2 regions of the Actinopolymorpha sp. B11F2 genome follow, and region 1 is predicted to be linked to the other one. Evidence: riboswitches for the same ligand, from Rfam matches in the RefSeq annotation. Region 1 holds a riboswitch; the other holds the start of a gene.
The links. A riboswitch is a leader RNA that binds a small molecule or an ion and turns the genes downstream of it on or off. The one in region 1 is predicted to bind ZMP and ZTP.

Region 1 (3,402 bases):
CGAGGCCGGTCACATGAGTGTCGTCGTCGAGGAGCAGATCAAGCAGATGGCGCTCCAGCTCGACTTCCTCAGCCGCCACCTCTCCGGCCCGCCAGAGGACGCATCGAGTGCGCCGACGCTGTAGGTCCTGCGGGCTTGTGCCTACCGCCTGTCACGGCACGTCAGGAACCGGCGGAACCGGAACAAACCACCGGTGAGGTGCGCGATCCGGATGGAGCGTCGGTGGCCGCGTACGCCTGCCAGGTGCCAACTTCGTTCCCGACATCGTCGCGCTCCGACCGGGCGCGGGGCGTGGGGTTGTCTGGCGGAACGGCTCTGACCGGGTGAGACCTGGGAGGCACTGATCCCATTGCCGGTCACCATTGACCCGAACGCCTTGATCACCCGACGAGGGCGTTCCCTCGCATGAGCCCCGCTGGCCACCTGCTGAGGTCGGTCAGCGGGGCTCGCTGCTGTCTCTGACCAGAGTCAGCTGGCCGGCCAGCCCGGGATGGGGAACGCCTTGGTGAAGTCGCGGACGTCCGCCGCGATCCGGTCGAGCGCCTCGCCATCGTCCTTCTTGCCCGCCTCCACGGCCTCGTCCATCCAGGCCGCGATCTGGGCCATGTGCGCGGGAGTCAAGCCACGAGTGGTGACAGCGGGGGTACCGATCCGGATCCCGGAGGGATCGAACGGCTTCCGGGTGTCATAGGGAACCGTGTTGTAGTTGAGCTCGATGCCAGCCCTGTCCAGGGCTTTGGCAGCCGGCTTGCCGCCGACATCCTTGTTCGTGAGATCGACGAGGATCAGGTGGTTGTCGGTGCCGCCCGAGACCAGATCGAACCCGCGCTCGATGAGGGCGGTGGCGAGCGCCTTGGCGTTCTCGACGATCTGCCCTGCGTACGCCGTGAACTCCTGGGTGGCGGCTTCCTTCAGCGCAACGGCGATCGCGGCGGTGGTGTGGTTGTGCGGCCCACCTTGGAGTCCAGGAAAGACCGCTCGGTCCAGCGGCTTGGCATGCTCCTGGTCACTCATCAGCATCGCCCCTCGGGGCCCGCGCAGGGTCTTGTGGGTCGTCGTCGAGATCACCGGCGCGTGTCCGACGGGCGAGGGATGCGCTCCGCCTGCGATGAGGCCGGCGATGTGGGCGATGTCAGCGACGAGAAGGGCGTCGACCTCGCGGGCGATCTCGGCGTACCCCTCGAAGTCGATGAGTCGCGGGATCGCTGTTCCACCGCAGAAGATCAGTTTCGGGCGTTCTGCGCGAGCGATTTCACGCACCTCGTCGAGATCGACCCGGCCGGTCTCGCGCCCGACGGAGTACTGCACGGAGCGGAACCATTTCCCGGTCGCGGAGACGCTCCAGCCGTGCGTCAGGTGGCCGCCCATCGGAAGCGACATCCCCATGACCGTGTCGCCCGGCTGCATGAACGCGAGGTAGATCGCGAGGTTGGCCGGTGAGCCGGAGTAGGGCTGGACGTTGGCATGCTCGACACCGAAGAGCTCCTTGGCGCGGGCGACAGCCAGCTCCTCCACCTCGTCGATGATCTGCTGGCCTTCGTAGTAGCGCTTGCGGGCGTAGCCCTCGGAGTACTTGTTGGTGAGAACCGTGCCGGTCGCCTCGAGGACGGCCTGGGACACGTAGTTCTCGCTCGGGATCAGTCGGATCTTCTCGAACTGCCGACGGCCCTCGGCCTCGATGAGCCGGGCGATCTCCGGATCGGCGTCGGCCAGCCTGGCGGCGAGGTCGAGACCAGTACGCTGCGTCATTGCTCCTCCTGGGTCAGCGGTGGTGACGGTCACTCGGTGACCGCCTGGTCGTGCGTGCCCTGTGGTTCAGGGACACGCCCTCAGACCCAGGCACCCAGGCGCGCGGTGCCCGTGCTCGGTCGTACGGGACGGTGTTCTGTCGTACGGCAGCCCGTACGCCGCTCCCCGGTGGTCGATTCCACCTTGCCTGCGCCAGTCGCGGTAACCACGAGCCTAGTGCAGAGGGCCGGGCCCGTGGGCTGGCAGGTGCTCCCCAGACCTTGACATGATTCGATGTCCAGCCGTTACGGTGCTCGCCACCAGAGCGGCGCAGGTCAGGCACTACTCGGGGGTCACGTGTGAGTCTGGATGGCTTCGCCATGGGGGCGGGACCTGACGATCTCGCGCTCGGGTTCGTTGCCTTGGACGGGCGCGTGCAGCGTGTCCGCGACCAGATCGTCTCGCGGAGCTACACGGTCGAGGACCGACGCAGGGTGATCCAGTTGAGCGTCGACGGTGTCGGCCGGATCAAGCACGTCGAAGTCGACCCGCGATGGCAGCGGGTCCTGCAGGCCCAGGTGCTGGACCGCGAGATCGCGGCGCTCTACCGTGCCGCCCGTGACGAGGCGGCCCATGCCGAGCAGGTGGCCTACGCCGACGCGGGCTTCAGCGAGGCCGCTGGGTCCGAGGTCGCCGCGGCGCTCCGCGGCTTGGTGACGACGATCCCGGGGGCGCGGGACATCCTCGCGAGGCTGTCCTCGGAGTCGCTCCGCGTGGAGCGCGAACGAGGTGCCGTCGCCGCCGAGTTCAACGGTGACGGTGTTCTGCTCTCGCTCGAGATCCGGACCCGCTATGCCATCGAGACCGACCCGGCGCGGCTCGCTGGCAACATCGAGGCCGCGCTGCGGGAGGGTGAAGAGGCGATCGTGCAGCGTCGTACCGACCTCGCCGCCGAACTCACCAGCGGGCGATCGATCGAGGAGGTGGCAGAGGAGAACCTCGATCGGCTGCGACAACGCATGGATGTCCTTCGCGCAAGGTTGCCGTAAGCGGGTGCAGGCGGAGAGAAGCGGCGATGAACCCCATAGACCCTTCGCAAGTGATATGCGCCGGCATAGCAGAGCAGCCCTATTGCGGTCATGGCGAGTGCTCGGGATGGCCTGTCCGTTGTGCAGAGACAAGTATTGAGAACGCAACGCAGACTATGGCGAGCAATGCCAGGAGGCGCCAGTACCTGCGACAATCCGCGCTCTTGAGCCTGCCCTTGAATCCCAGACGTACGGCGGGGAGAAAAGAGCATAGGCGATCGCGGAAAGGATCAACCCGACCAGGAAGATCGCAGCGGCCGACGTCTCATGTGCTGCGAATGCACCTCCGATGAGAACGCCAATCGGGATCATGAAGGTGAGTGCGAGCACCAGGGGATGACCGTGCGCACCCCACCGTAGTAGCTGGGGGGAAGCGCCAAATGGAAGCCTGGTGGAGGCATGGCACTTAGGGTACGGCGCTGCATATGTGGGGGAAAGATCACACCACGCCGGAACCGAGTCAGAAATCCGGCACAGCGCGGTGGAGGATGGCGTCGGCGTCGACGCCGCGCGGGAGGGTGCCGAACGTCACGCCAGCATCCCCGCTGAGCCGGGAGGCGCAGAAGGCGTCGGCCACTTCGGCCGG
Region 2 (3,402 bases), on a different contig from region 1:
ACGCTGCGTCAGGGAGTACCGCCTCGGTTCCAGGGCCATCCGACCGACTACGGGATCCACACGCTGCGCGGCTACTTTCGCCAACGCCTGGACGTCGATATCGACGGCGAGATCGGTGCGCGCGACTGGCTGACCTTCTCTGAGCAGGGCCTTCGTATGGTCACCGCCGGAGCGGTCTATCACGATGAGGTCGGACTGCAGAACGTCCGCGACCGCTTCGCCTACTATCCGCGTGACGTGTGGTTCTACCTGCTGGTGGCGGGTTGGTGGCGCATTCACCCGGAAGCCAACCTGGTCGGCCGGGCCGGTTCCGTGGGAGACGAGCTCGGATCGGCGCTCATCGGATCGCGGCTGGTGCTCGATCTGATGCGGCTGTGCTTCCTGATGGAACGGCAGTACGCGCCCTATTCGAAGTGGTTCGGGACGGCCTTCTCCCGGCTGGCCTGCGCCGCCGAGCTGTCGCCGATTCTGTGGCAGGCGCTTCAGGCAGAGACGTGGCCGGAACGCGAGAACGCGCTGATGGCTGCCTACGAACAGGTCGCAGCGATGCACAACGCACTGAACATCACCCCACCCGTGCCCACCGAGGTGCACCAACTGTGGGACCGTCCTTTCAAAGTGATCTGGGGCGACTTTCCCGGCGCGCTCGGTGCCCAGATCCAGGACCCTGCGGTGAAGCGCATCGCCGAACGATGGCCCGCCGGCGGCGTCGACCAGTTCAGGGACCTTCTGCTGGCTCCCGGTCACCGCAGCCTGCTGCTCCACCTGTTTGAGTAGGTTCGCGGCACGAGGCTTGCGCAAGCTGGTTTGGCCTCCGCGGAGACCTCGGCGTCCTCAGTGGTGGAACAACCGGAGGCCGGTACGGGCGAGAGCGATCTGATGCTCGCGGCAGGCGTCCTCCACATCGGTGGAACGGATCGATCCGCCTGGCTCGGCGATGTAGCCGACGCCGTGCCGGTGTGCATGGTCGACGTTGTCGCGGAACGGCAAGGCGCCGTCCGAGACGAGCGCGACCTCACTCAAGCCAGTCAGCCACTGCCTGCGTTGGGCGTCCGTCAGCGCGCGTGCGGGCTTGGAGAGTGCGCTCGCCATTCGCGTACTCTCGTCCGGTGTGAGGTCGCCCTCGATGAAGCGGATCTGCCAGTTGATCCGGTCCTGACGCCGGATGGACGGTTGGAACGCGAGCGCGCGGACCTCCGGGTGGCGTCGCAGCCACCAGGTGTCGGCCTTCGCGCCGGCCAGGCGGGTGCAGTCCACGCGGGACTGCTGGCCGGCACCGATCCCCAGGGTCGCCCCACCACGCAGGTAGCACACCGAGTTGGACTGCGTGTAGCGCAGGACCGCCAAGCCCAGCAGGAGATCCGCCGCTGCCGTCGCGGGCAGCGCACCGCACACGACGTTGTCCAGCAGCGTCGTGGAGAGCGTCACCTCGTCGCGTTGCTGGAACAGCCGCAGGCCGAACACGTCCCGTGCCTCGCACGCAGGGGGTCTGTAGGTTTCGTCTGCTTCCATGACCAGAAAGCGGCCATTCCGTTTCTTGCTGAGCGTCGCGACGGTGCCGGGGGCATAGCCGGGAGCGACGATGCCGTCGCAGACCACGTTGGTCAGCAGCGTGGCGAGTTCGGTGTCGACCGGGTGTGAGACGGCGGCGAAATCACCGTAGGAGGATTTCGGGTCGGCGTCGCGGGCACGCACGTACGCGCTGGTGAGCGCGCCGACCTGCTCGCGGTCGATGGCGTAGAGCTCGGCGGTGACGTCATCGACGGGTCCGGCCACGGCCGCGCCGGCCGGCGAGACGTGCTTGAAGGAAGCAGCCGCTGGTCGGTGCAGGGCTCGGCTGGCCTCCAGCACCAGTTGCCAGCTGTTCAGCGCGTCCAGCATGTTGATGAACGACGGGTTGCCCTGCAGCACCCGGACCGGCCACTGGCCGGGGCGCACTGGCGCGGCGTTGGCCGCCTGCTGGGGGTTGATTCCGTAACGCAGATCCACGGCGTAGCCTCCTGGGTGTCAGCCGGACATCACTGACGGAGGCGCCCAGGCGGTCGACGCATCACGCGGGAAACGGCCGCTCCCTGGTGGTTGTCCACCTTCGCCAGTTGCGGCCAAGCCGAATCTTACCCGGCGAGGATCTCCTCCAGAACGAACGACGCGACCGCCGGCAGGCCGTCGCCGTCGCGAACTGCCCAGGCGCAAACGACCAGGGCCTTCCAGAGCGCCCAGCCTTGTCCACGCTGCCAGGTCGCCTCGTCCACCTCCAGCCGATCGCGGAACGCGGCCCGGCTCTTGCCGGTCAGCATCGTCCAGGCGATCGCCAGGTCGCAGGCCGGGTCTCCGACCCCGCAGGTGCCGAAGTCGATGACGGCCGCGAGCGCACCGTCCTTCACCAGAAGGTTTCCCGAGGCGATGTCACCGTGGAACCAGACCGGCCGGTTGTCCCACGAGGCTCGCAACGCTCGTTCCCAGATCTCCTCGGCGGTCTCGGTCCGGATCAGACCGTCCAAGGTCTCCAGAGAGGCGCGGGCCCACCCGTCATAGGTCGTCAGTGGTCCGCCACGGAACCAGTTGTGCAGTCCCGGGCCCGGTCCGCCTGTCGGGTCGACCCGCTGCAGGGACACGAGGAACTCCGCCAGGTCGATGGCGAACGCCGTCATGTCCTCGACGACGGCACGGTCGGCTGGTTCGCCACCGAGCCACCGATAGATCGACCAGTCGTGCGGAAAGCCCTTATCGGGTACGCCTCTGGCCAGCGGAACCGGGATCTCCAACGGCAACGCGGGTGCGAGAACCGGCAGCCACCGGTGTTCCTTCTCCACCGCCAGCGCGTACTCCTCGGCAGTCGGCAGCCGCACCAGCATCTCGTCACCGAGGCGGAAGGTGCAGTTGTCCCAACCCTGCGCGTCGACCGGCCGGACCTCGAGATCGGCCCACTGCGGGAACTGCGCGGCGATCAACCTGCCCGCCACCGCGGCGTCAACCGGCTTCCGGTCCGGTAACGGCAGGACCTCGGGCGTCTCGTTCATCGGGGGCCGAACGTACGACGCCCCATCGGAGCACCGCAAGCCGTTTTCCGATCGCCCCGAACTCGGCTCCGTAGTCCCATGGGCTCTACGTGGGCGGCGTACCGAGAACCATGATCGTCATCGGTCTCCCATCGGTCGTGGCTGCCGTTAGCCATGACCAGGGGGTGGGTCCGAGGTCGTCGGCGTCGGCGCTGGTGGCGTCCTTGACGTTGGTGATGAGTGCCCGGCTTCGTCTGAGGGGCGTGAGTCGGAGGGCGTGGCTGAGGATGTCTCTTAGAGCCTGTTCCTGAATCTAGATCCTTCCGTGTGACCTTGATTTCCGATCTTGACTCGATCTGACGAGTTGTCGGCTGAGGAGCCGGATCGCAGCCCATCTGACCAT

Region 2: linked by a shared signal. The riboswitch ahead of ABN034_RS25925 (phosphoribosylaminoimidazolecarboxamide formyltransferase) and the one ahead of glyA (serine hydroxymethyltransferase) in region 1 are both predicted to bind ZMP and ZTP.

Annotation. Positions count from the first base shown of each region.
Region 1 covers NZ_JBEFTX010000001.1:142,540-145,941, reverse strand. The annotation lists gene ABN034_RS00710 (S9 family peptidase) at 1-124, shown strand, start outside; gene glyA (serine hydroxymethyltransferase) at 469-1,749, opposite strand; ZMP/ZTP riboswitch at 1,835-1,959, opposite strand; gene ABN034_RS00700 (hypothetical protein) at 2,109-2,777, shown strand; gene ABN034_RS00695 (acyl-CoA dehydrogenase family protein) at 3,277-3,402, opposite strand, start outside.
Region 2 covers NZ_JBEFTX010000016.1:177,885-181,286, forward strand. The annotation lists gene ABN034_RS25920 (DUF4037 domain-containing protein) at 1-777, shown strand, start outside; gene ABN034_RS25925 (phosphoribosylaminoimidazolecarboxamide formyltransferase) at 835-1,989, opposite strand; ZMP/ZTP riboswitch at 2,026-2,110, opposite strand; gene ABN034_RS25930 (aminoglycoside phosphotransferase family protein) at 2,115-3,020, opposite strand.